3 regions of the Flavonifractor porci genome follow, and region 1 is predicted to be linked to each of the others. Evidence: riboswitches for the same ligand, from Rfam matches in the RefSeq annotation. Region 1 holds a riboswitch; each other region holds the start of a gene.

Region 1 (3,265 bases):
GCCAGGGTGGCGCCCAGATAGGCGCCGGAGGATACCCCCAGCACATAGGGATCGGCCAGCGGGTTTTTGACAATGGCCTGCATTACCGCGCCGCACACAGCCAGGCCCATTCCCACGCCCACGGCCAGGATCAGCCGGGGCAGGCGGATGAACCACACCACGTCATGGACGCCGCCGCTGCCCCACCGGGCGGGGTCGCCCAGGCCAAAGAGCTCATGCAGCAGCACCCGGTAGACGTCTCCCGGGGGGATGGACATGGTGCCCAGGCTGACGGCTGCCAGCAGGGACGCCAGCAGGACCGCCAGCAGGACGGCGCACACCGCCAGATAGGTCCAGGGATGCCGGGCCAGAACATTCCGCCGGGGCTCCATTTACAGCTCCAGACCGGGATACATCCCCTGGGCCAGGGTGTTGAGCCCGTCAATGGTGCGGGGGCCGCTGGCGTACATATCGCCCAGCATGATGAGGTGAACGCGGCCCTTTTGAACGGCGGAAAGGCTGGCGAAGGCGGGATCGTCCTGAATGGCGGCCAGCTGGGCGGCCTTGACCGTCTCGGGGTCGTCTCCGTCATAGGCCATGTAGACCACAAAGATCACGTCCGGGTCACAGGTCACCAGATCCTCCTTGCCCATGTCGCTGCCCTGGGGCTTGGCCAGCTGTCCGCCCAGCGCGCGCACCATATCGCCGGCCAGTGTGTCCGCGCCGTAATTGGTGATGCTGCCGCCGGCAGGCTCCACCACCGCCACCCGAAGGGGCTGCTGTCCCGGCACGGCGGCCAGGGTGGCTTCCACCTGCCCCTTCATTTCATCCACCAGGGCTGCGGCCCGATCCTCCGCCCCGAAGATCCTGCCGATGTTCAGAATATCCTCGTACTCATGCTCCAGGGTGCGGGTGCCGCCGGGCACGGTGTTGGAGTTCATGTAGGTGGCCACGCCCTTTTCGTTCCAGCTGTGTACGTCGCCCAGTTTTTTGTCCCCAAAGTAGGAACCCCAGGAGAAGATCATATCGGGTTCCAGCAGGGTGACGGTCTCCAGATCGGGGGCGAAAACGGAAGCGTCGTACTTCATGTTGGCAAAACCGGCCTGCCACTCCTCCTTGACCTCATTGTCCAGTCCGTAGGAGGCCAGCACATGATCCTCCAGGCCCAGGGCGATCATGGTCTCGATACAGCCCTGATAGACGCACAGCACCCGTTCCGGCGGGGCCTCATAGGTGTAGGTGACCGGCTGGCCGGCGTAGTCATAGTTGGTGATGGTGACCGGGTAGTGGGCGTCCGCCGATGGCGTTTCCGCGGTTTGGACGGGACTTGTGCCGGCGGGGGGCGGGGAGCTGGCCGGCGTGCCCCCGGAACAGCCGGCCAGAGACAGGACCAAAGCCGAGGCGACAAGCAGGGACGCGGCGGTGCGGATTCCATTCATAGAACATTCCTCCTGATGTGATGATATATGCGCCAGCCGCAAAAAAGAGAAAAAGTCCGCTTTCCAGAGAAAGCGGACTTCCAGATCTGACCGGGGCTGCAGCACTGGACAGGGCTCTTTCTGCGGAAGATGCCTATCCCCTATCCAAGCAGGTTTCCTGGCTTACGGATCAACACGCACCGCGCCTTCTCGTCCCCCGTTTGGGCGGGATAATGGCTGCTGCGGTTTGTTCCCCGTTTACAGTGACCGGATCGCTCGGGACTTTCACCCGATTCCCTTTTCACCCAGCCGAAGCTGGACACTTGGAAGGTAGTATAGATTGTGGCCCTATTCTAATGGATGTCGTGCTTTTTGTCAAGAAAATGCACTTTTTTCCTGAAATGCCGCAGCTTTCAAACTGCTCAGGATCTTTGCCTGGATGAACCGCAAGGAGGATGACGACTGGCCTTTGCCCTGCCTGAGGGCGTTCGGACGCTGCCGGGGCTCTGGGCGGGAGGTGAGATGAGAGCCTTGTTGTAAGAAAATAGAAAGAAATGTTTGGAAACTTGTAGGGTGCGGGAAAGAAAAAGCAAAAACATCAAACGCCTTGCTTTGGTACCATATCGGTATCAAAGCAAGGCGTTTTTGCCTGTTGGGAGGAATCTACAATGAAAACCATTCTGGTACTTTTCGGCGGCTGCTCCACGGAGTATGCCGTTTCTCTGCAATCGGCCCATGCCGTGGTGAGCCATATGGACCGGGAGGCCTATACGCCCCTGCTGGTGGGCATCACCCGCTGGGGACAGTGGCTGTACTATACCGGCCCTCTGGACCGGATGGAGGCTGATACCTGGCAGCAGGAAAGCTGTACCCCCTGCACCCTCTCCCTGGACCGGGGGCGGGGGGAGCTTCTGCTGCTGGACGGTACCGGAACGCGGCTTCATTTTGACGGGGCCTTCCCGGTGCTCCACGGGAAAAATGGGGAGGACGGCACCCTCCAGGGCCTGCTGGAATTGGCGGGGGTGCCGGTGATCGGCTGCGGTACCCTGGCCAGCGCCCTGTGCATGGACAAGGACCGGGCCCATAAGCTGGCCGCCCTGGCGGGGGTGAAGGTTCCCCGGGGGACGGTGGTGGACCGAAACTGGCGGGAGGCCGACCTCCAGAGGGTGGCCCGGGACCTGGGCTATCCCCTGTTCGTCAAGCCGGTGCGGGCCGGTTCCTCCTTCGGCATCACCCGGGTGACCGGGCCGGAGGCCCTGGTGGAGGCGGTAAAGGAGGCACTGAAGCACGACCGGGAGGCCCTACTGGAGGAGGCGGTGCCCGGCTTTGAGGTGGGGTGCGCCGTGCTGGGCAACGAGGAACTGACGGTGGGGCTGGTGGATGAGATCCAGCTGTCCCAGGGCTTCTTTGACTACGAGGAGAAGTACACCCTCAAGACCTCCGCCATCCACTGTCCCGCCCGCATCCGGCCGGAGCAGGCGGCGGCCATCCAGGAGGCGGCCCGGATCATTTATCAGGCCCTGGACTGTCGGGTGTTTGCCCGGGTGGACCTGTTCCTCACCCCGGAGGGGGAGATCTACTTCAACGAGGTCAACACCATCCCCGGCTTTACCGCCCACAGCCGCTACCCCAATATGATGAAGGGGATCGGCCTGAACTTTCCCGCCCTGGTGAGCCGCCTCATTGCCCTGGGGCTGGAGCCGTGAGGGGGGAGGGGACGGTCCGGGACCTGACCTCCACCGGACCGCTGATTTTGGTCAACGCCGCCCATCCCCTGCGGGCCCCGGCCAATCCGGAGTTGGCGGAGCTGGAGGGCGGGGTGCAGCTGGAACGCCGGGCGGCGGCGGCCCTGAGGGCCTGCCTCCGGG
Region 2 (3,265 bases), on a different contig from region 1:
GCGCAGAGGGCTGCGGCGGCTCCGGAGAAGGAGGACACGCCGGGAGTCACATCGTAGGCAATGCCCAGTTTGTCCAGCTCATCCATCTGTTCCCGGTGAGCGCCGTACAGGGAGGGGTCGCCGGTATGGAGCCGGACGGTGGTGCCCCCCCTGGCCTCGGTCTGCCGTATCACCTCGATAACCTCTTCCAGGGTCATCTTGGCGCTGTCGTAGACCTGGCAGCCTTCCTTTTTATAATCCAGCAGAGCGGGGTTTACCAGGGAACCGGCGTAGATGATGACATCCGCCTCCCCCAGCAGCTTGGCTCCCCGCACGGTGATGAGATCGGCCCCGCCGGGGCCCGCGCCGATGAAATGTACCATAATCGAAACTCCTATCTGTATCGGCGGACGACCATAAAGGTCGCCCCTACGATTGATGTTGATGCAGGGCAAGCAGTTTATCAGCTCCCGCTGTCTGTCCCAGCAGTCCATACTGGTTGGAGAAGAACACCGCCTCAATGGCCAGGTCGGGCCCGGCCCGGTGGTGCAATACCTCCTCCAGGGCCTGGGCAATGGAGGCCATCACCGGCTCCAGCAGCCCGACCTCCTTCAGCAGCTCCACCCCCGCATCGGTAGTAGGGCAGGCAAAGAGGGCTTTCAGCAGCGCCGGGCTTCCGCCCGCCAGAGCGGCGTGGGCGGTGAGGGTCTCCCGCCGGCCGTCGGCCACCTTGGAGTGGGTGTTCATGCTTCCCGCCGCCACCTTGATCAGCTTGCCCAGGTGGCCCACCAGCAGGAAGGACCGGAAGCCCAGCCCGGCGGCGTAGTCGATGGCGTGGCCCAGGTAGTTGCTGCAGGTGCAGCGATGGGTCAGGTCCAACCTCAAAGTCTGTTCCGCAAAGGTATCCCCGTAGTTGCCGGGGGTGACCAGCAAATCGGTCACTCCGGCGACGCGGGCCATATCCTGCTCCAGATAGAGGGAGTCGATGAGGGCGGCCTCGCTCATGGGGCGGACGATGCCGCTGGTACCCAGGATGGAGATGCCCCCCTCAATGCCCAGCCGCGGGTTGAAGGTGCGCCCCGCCAGGGCCTCCCCCTCCGGCACTGAGATGGAGATGGCCAGCCCGCCGGCATAGCCGGCCCTGGCCATCTCCTCCTCCGCCTGCTGCCGGATCATCCGCCGGGGGGTGGAGTTGATAGCGGCCGCGCCTACCGGCTGGTCCAGTCCGGGCCGGGTCACCCGGCCCACGCCGGTACCGCCGTCGATGGTGACGCCCGGGGTGTTGGTCTTTTCCGCCCGGGCAAAGATCCGGGTGCCGTTTGTCACATCCGGGTCGTCCCCGCCGTCCTTCCGGACTGCGCAGCTGGCCCAGCCGGTTCCGGCGGCGTGCTCCAGCAGCTCGACCTCTACTGGAATCCCTGCCGGGGTCTCAATACGGACAGCGGGCAGACTCTGCCCGGTGAGCAGCAGCCGGACCGCCCCGGCTGTAGCGGCGGCGGCACAGGTACCGGTGGTATAGCCGCAGCGCAGCCTCTTGTTCCCCACCGGGATATACACTTCCAGCACCAAACCGCCTCCTCTGCGTCAAAAAAGCCCTCCCCATGTCGGGGAGGGCTTTTCAATCCAAAAAATGCCGCACCTCTCCACCTCAGAGCTACGCAATACGGTATCCCTGCAGCGGGTTTCCTGGCTTGCGCTTCCTCCTCCGGCGCACCTTCTCAGCCCCATCGGCCAATGGTCTCTGCGCCTTCGTCCACGCTTACAGTAGAGGTAAGACTGCGCCGGATTTCCACCGGCTTCCCCCTTGGCGGCACTGCCGCAACTGCGGATACGCTTCAATTCTCCGCTCATTATAGCAGGGCGCGAGGGAAAAGTAAAGGTAATTTCTTGTCAAACGGACTCACAAGGCGGCTGCCGCACCATAACGAAATTGGTCAATTTGATCCCATGGCGTTCTACCTGCTGCTCCCGCTCCACCTCCCAGCCCCGGCGTTCAAAAAAGGGCCGGGCAGTGAGGGAGGCGTGGGTCAGCCGGGCGCCGGGCAGGCTGTCGCACAGGGCGGTGGCGACTCCCCGGCCCTGGAGATCCTTATGGACATAGAGCCGGTCCAGATAGCCATCGCCGGTCAGGTCGGCAAAGCCGGCAATCCTCCCGTCCCACTCCGCCACCAGAGTGGTGTGGGCCTGAAAGGAGGCGTCCCAGGCCGCCAGATCCACCTGTCCGTCGGCCCAGGCATCCAGTTGCTCCGGCGTATAGTCCCGCCCGCATACCCCATGGACCGTCTGGTAGAAGAGCTCTGCCAGAATGGGGCAGTCTGACGGACGGTAGGACCGTATTGTCAGACTCATGTGCGGTCCCTCATGTGTCTGGCCTTATCCCACAGCAGGGCGCCGTACTGACATACCTTCAGCAGCACGTTCATCACCGGGTAGGACAGACCCAGGAACACCACCAGTACCAGGAAGGACTGAATGGTCAGCTGGCTCAGGCCGAAGCTGGCTCCGAACCAGATAATAGCCACCGCGGAGGAGGCAGACATGGCGATCATCAGCACCCGCCGCTTCCAATCGAAGGGCTTACACACCTGATAGAGCACCAGCAGGCCGATGACCACCAGCAGAATGGTGGACATGGTAGACAGCTCGGCGGTGGTAAAGCCGAAGGCCAGATAGAAAGCCTCCAGCCCCAGCACGATGAGCAGGTCGGTAAGGCCGCCGGGCAGAGCCGCCCGGAACACATTGGTCAAAAATTTTCCCTTCACCAGCGCGTGGTTAGGCTCCAGAGCCAGGAAGAGAGAGGGTACGCCGATGGTAACGGCACTGAGGAAGGAGATCTGCAGCGGTGTTACCGGGTAGGGGAAGGTGGCAAACAGAGAGATGATGGACAGGAAGAAGGAGAAGATATTTTTCACCAGATAGAGGGCGGCGGCCCGCTGGATGTTGTTGATGACCCGCCGCCCCTCGGCCACCACCTTGGGCATAGCGGCAAAGTCGGAGTTGAGAAGCACCAGCTGGGCGGCATGGCAGGCGGCTTCCGCTCCGGAGGCCATAGCAATGCCGCAATCGGCATCCTTCAGGGCCAGTACGTCGTTAACACCGTCGCCCGTCATGGCCACGGTGTGACCCGCCCGCTGGAGGGCCCGGACCAGCTTGCGCTTCTGGTCAGGGGTAACACGGCCGAACACGGTGTATTCCCGCACCGCCCGGTCCATATCGGCGTCACTCTGAAGGGTGGCGGCGTCCACATAGCGGTCCGCCCCCTGGATGCCCGCCTGACGGGCCACCT
Region 3 (3,265 bases), on a different contig from region 1:
CGTTCAGGGTGGTGAGGCTGCCGGTATAGCCCCGGGACTCCAGGGCGGTATAGATACGGTCGGCCTTCCGCCATGCCCGCAGAAACACCATGGAGGAGAGCATCCCCAAGGAGGACACCGACCGGCGAAATCCCCGGTAGCCCAGCCGGGAATCCTGGGCGGTGCGGATGTTGGAAGCCGTCTCAGCCAGCACGAAGATGAAGCGGTAGATGAGCTCCATCAGCTCCACCAGCAGCTTTGGCACATGGAGCTTCTCCAGGGCCATGGTCAGGTCGGTAACGGGGGTATTGAGAGAGAGAAAGTACATACATCCCACCGCCCCCAGGGCCTTGCAGAAAATGCGCCCGCCCAGCCAAAGGCCATCCATGGTAAAGCCCCACAAGCTGTCGCCCACCGGAATGGCGGCCACCATCTCTGTCCCGGCAGGATAGGCCCCCGCCACGATGGTAAGGCAGCCGATGACCAGGAAGATCAGCGGCACCTTGAGAAAATGGAGGTACACCCTGGGGGGCAGTCCCCCCAGGGCGGTAATAAGCACCCCCATCAGAACCAGGGTAAACAGGCCCACCGCCACGCTGTCGCAGCACAGGCAAATCACCAGGGCGACCACCGTCAGCAGCAGCTTGGGCATGGGGGACACCCGCCGCAGGCGGGACTGATAGGCGTAGCGGTCGGTGCCCATGGTCAGTTCGTTCCTTTCTCTTTCCCGTCCGGCTTCTTGGTGATGCGGCCCAGAATAAAGCCCACCACACCGGCGCCGATGGCGGCCTGGAGAGCGAAGAGCATGGACTCCACCTCGCCGCTGGCGGGCTCCAGAATGGGCTCAAACCAGGGCTCATAGTCGGGGTTGAGCTCCATAATGGCCTCCTCAGCCTGGCCGTCGGCTCCGCCGAACTCGGCGTTGGGCAGCAGCCACAGGGGCACGGCGGCGATGACCACCACCAACAGGATCAAAATCAAATTTTTCTGCCAAACTTTCATATCCATCCCCTCCTTACAGCACCTGCAGCTCATGGAGCTCGGTCTTGCTGTACTTCTCCAGCACGTTGAAGATCACCACGGTGAGCAGGCCCTCGGCAATGGCCAGCGGTACCTGGGTGACGGCGAAGATGGTAAGGAACTTCACCATGCCGCCGTTGATGACCCCCAGCTGTACCGAGGTGACCACATAGGTGAAGAGGTCGCCCAGGGCGGCGGCGGCAAACACCGCCACAGCGGCGGGAGCCTTGACCTTCCGCAGCAGCTTATAGACCAGCCAGGACACGATGGGCCCGGCAATGGCCATGGAGAATACGTTGGCGCCCAGGGTGGTGAGGCCGCCGTGGGCCAGCAGCAGGGCCTGGAAGAGAAGCACGATCAGTCCCAGCACCGTCATGACCAGGGGCCCGAACAGGATGGCGCCCAGGCCCACACCGGTGGGGTGGGAGCAGGAGCCGGACACCGAGGGGATCTTCAGGGCGGACAGCACGAAGGCGAAGGCGCCGCACATGGCCAGCAGGATCTTGGCCCGGGGGGCCTGGTCGATCTTCTTCTTGATGGAGAAGAAGCCGGCCACCAGGAAGGGCACACACACCGCGCCCCAGCCGATGGCCCAGGGCACGGGCAGCATACCTTCGGCAATGTGCATGGCGGAGGCGCTCATGGTCATCAGACCCAGCAGCCCCACCAGCACCGCCGCGGCGCGGACGGTTTTGTTGGCAGTCAGAGTTCTCATAGTCGTTTCATCCTTTCCTATCACTCGTAGGCGTTTGGATTGCCGGGCCGGGCAAGGTTTTCCGGCTTGAGCCTCTCTGCCGCCGTGCGTCTTCCCAGGTTTCCCCAGTGACATGGTGCCCGGCGGCTCTTCTCTTACGGCAGCGGGACTGCGCGGGATTTCCACCCGGCTTCCCTTTTCCCGGCCCTCTATGCAAAACAGGCTTACGCCTGGAGTTGTTTGGCCTCTCCGGCGTGCTTGACAAAGAGGGCCTGGATGCTGGGAAACTCCCCCAGGCCCTGGAGCACACAGTTGACGGCGTAGCCCTTCTGCTCCAGCAGGGACTTCCAGGAATCCTCCTCCTCCCCCGCCAGATCGTTTTTGGCGTGGTCGCCCGCCACGATCATCAGGGGGCGCAGCTCCACCTTTGTGGCGCCCAGTTCTTGGATACGGCGCGCCGCCTCCCCGAACCCGGGGTAGCCTTCCACCGTGCCGATGACCACATCCTTCCGGCCCATATCCCGGAACACATACTCCAGCAGGGCGTAACAGGAGTTGGCAAAGTGCTCGGTGCCGTGGCCCATGTAGAGGATGGCCTTGCCCTCCTCCGCCTCCGGCAGATTATGGAGCAGAGCCTGCACCGCGTCCAGGTAGTCCCCGGTCTCGGTGAGCAAGGGGCGGCCAAAGGTCAGCTTCTCAAACCGGTCTTCAAAAGGGGTGGCCAGGTCCATCATCTTGTCGTACTCATCGCCGTTCATGATGTGGGTGGGCTGGACCAGCACGTCGGTGTATCCCTCCGCCGCCAGCTTCTCCAGGGCGGCGGGCACGTCGTCGATGTGGGTACCCTCCCGCTCCAGCTTTCTTAAAATCATACCGCTGGTGAAGGCCCGGCGCAGGGTGCGCTCCGGAAAGGCGGCGGCCAGGGCCTTCTCAATGGCGGCGATGGTCTTTTCCAGGGTGTCCCGGTGGCTGGTGCCGAAGGACACCGCCAGAAGGGCTTGTCTATTCATATCCTTCACTCCCGTACGTTGTTGCTGGCCTGGTAGAGCAGGGCGTTGCAGATGGCGGCGGCCACATTGCTGCCTCCCTTGCGGCCCCGGGCCACGATGTGGGGGATATCCATGGTGAGGAGCAGCTCCTTGCTCTCCACCACGTTGACAAAGCCCACCGGCACGCCGATCACCAGGGCGGGGGCCATCTTCCCCTCTTCGATCAATTCGCAAATCCGCACCAGAGCAGTGGGGGCGTTGCCGATGGCCAGCACCAGAGGGCCCTCCAGCTGAGCGGCCCGCTCCATGGACACAGTGGCCCGGGTCTCCCCACGAGCCTTGGCCTCGGCAGCCACATCCGGGTCGGACATGAAGCATACGGCCTTGCCGCCGAACTTCTCCAGCACCTTCTTGTTGACCCCGGAGAAGGCCATCTGGGTATCGGTGACGATGGTGCAGCCCCCCTTGATGGCGGCAATACCCGCCGCCACCGCGTCAGGAGAGAACACCAGATTGTCGGCATAGTCGAAGTCGGCGCTGGTGTGGATGGCCCGCTTGATCACCGGCAGCTGGTCGGCGGGAA

What was found. A riboswitch is a leader RNA that binds a small molecule or an ion and turns the genes downstream of it on or off. The one in region 1 is predicted to bind cobalamin.
Region 2: linked by a shared signal. The riboswitch ahead of cbiD (cobalt-precorrin-5B (C(1))-methyltransferase CbiD) and the one ahead of WHJ28_RS07425 (ABC transporter substrate-binding protein) in region 1 are both predicted to bind cobalamin.
Region 3: linked by a shared signal. The riboswitch ahead of WHJ28_RS03035 (energy-coupling factor ABC transporter permease) and the one ahead of WHJ28_RS07425 (ABC transporter substrate-binding protein) in region 1 are both predicted to bind cobalamin.

What each region holds. Positions count from the first base shown of each region.
Region 1 is NZ_JBBHLB010000006.1:131,893-135,157, reverse strand. Features, by position in the region: gene WHJ28_RS07430 (FecCD family ABC transporter permease) at 1-371, opposite strand, end outside; gene WHJ28_RS07425 (ABC transporter substrate-binding protein) at 372-1,418, opposite strand; cobalamin riboswitch at 1,549-1,739, opposite strand; gene vanG (D-alanine--D-serine ligase VanG) at 2,066-3,103, shown strand; gene WHJ28_RS07415 (D-alanyl-D-alanine carboxypeptidase family protein) at 3,100-3,265, shown strand, end outside.
Region 2 is NZ_JBBHLB010000002.1:146,665-149,929, reverse strand. Features, by position in the region: gene cobM (precorrin-4 C(11)-methyltransferase) at 1-362, opposite strand, end outside; gene cbiD (cobalt-precorrin-5B (C(1))-methyltransferase CbiD) at 409-1,545, opposite strand; cobalamin riboswitch at 1,639-1,821, opposite strand; gene WHJ28_RS02945 (GNAT family N-acetyltransferase) at 1,870-2,322, opposite strand; gene WHJ28_RS02940 (cation-translocating P-type ATPase) at 2,325-3,265, opposite strand, start outside.
Region 3 is NZ_JBBHLB010000002.1:162,363-165,627, reverse strand. Features, by position in the region: gene cbiQ (cobalt ECF transporter T component CbiQ) at 1-682, opposite strand, end outside; gene WHJ28_RS03040 (energy-coupling factor ABC transporter substrate-binding protein) at 685-981, opposite strand; gene WHJ28_RS03035 (energy-coupling factor ABC transporter permease) at 995-1,714, opposite strand; cobalamin riboswitch at 1,748-1,937, opposite strand; gene WHJ28_RS03030 (sirohydrochlorin cobaltochelatase) at 1,918-2,703, opposite strand; gene WHJ28_RS03025 (precorrin-8X methylmutase) at 2,709-3,265, opposite strand, start outside.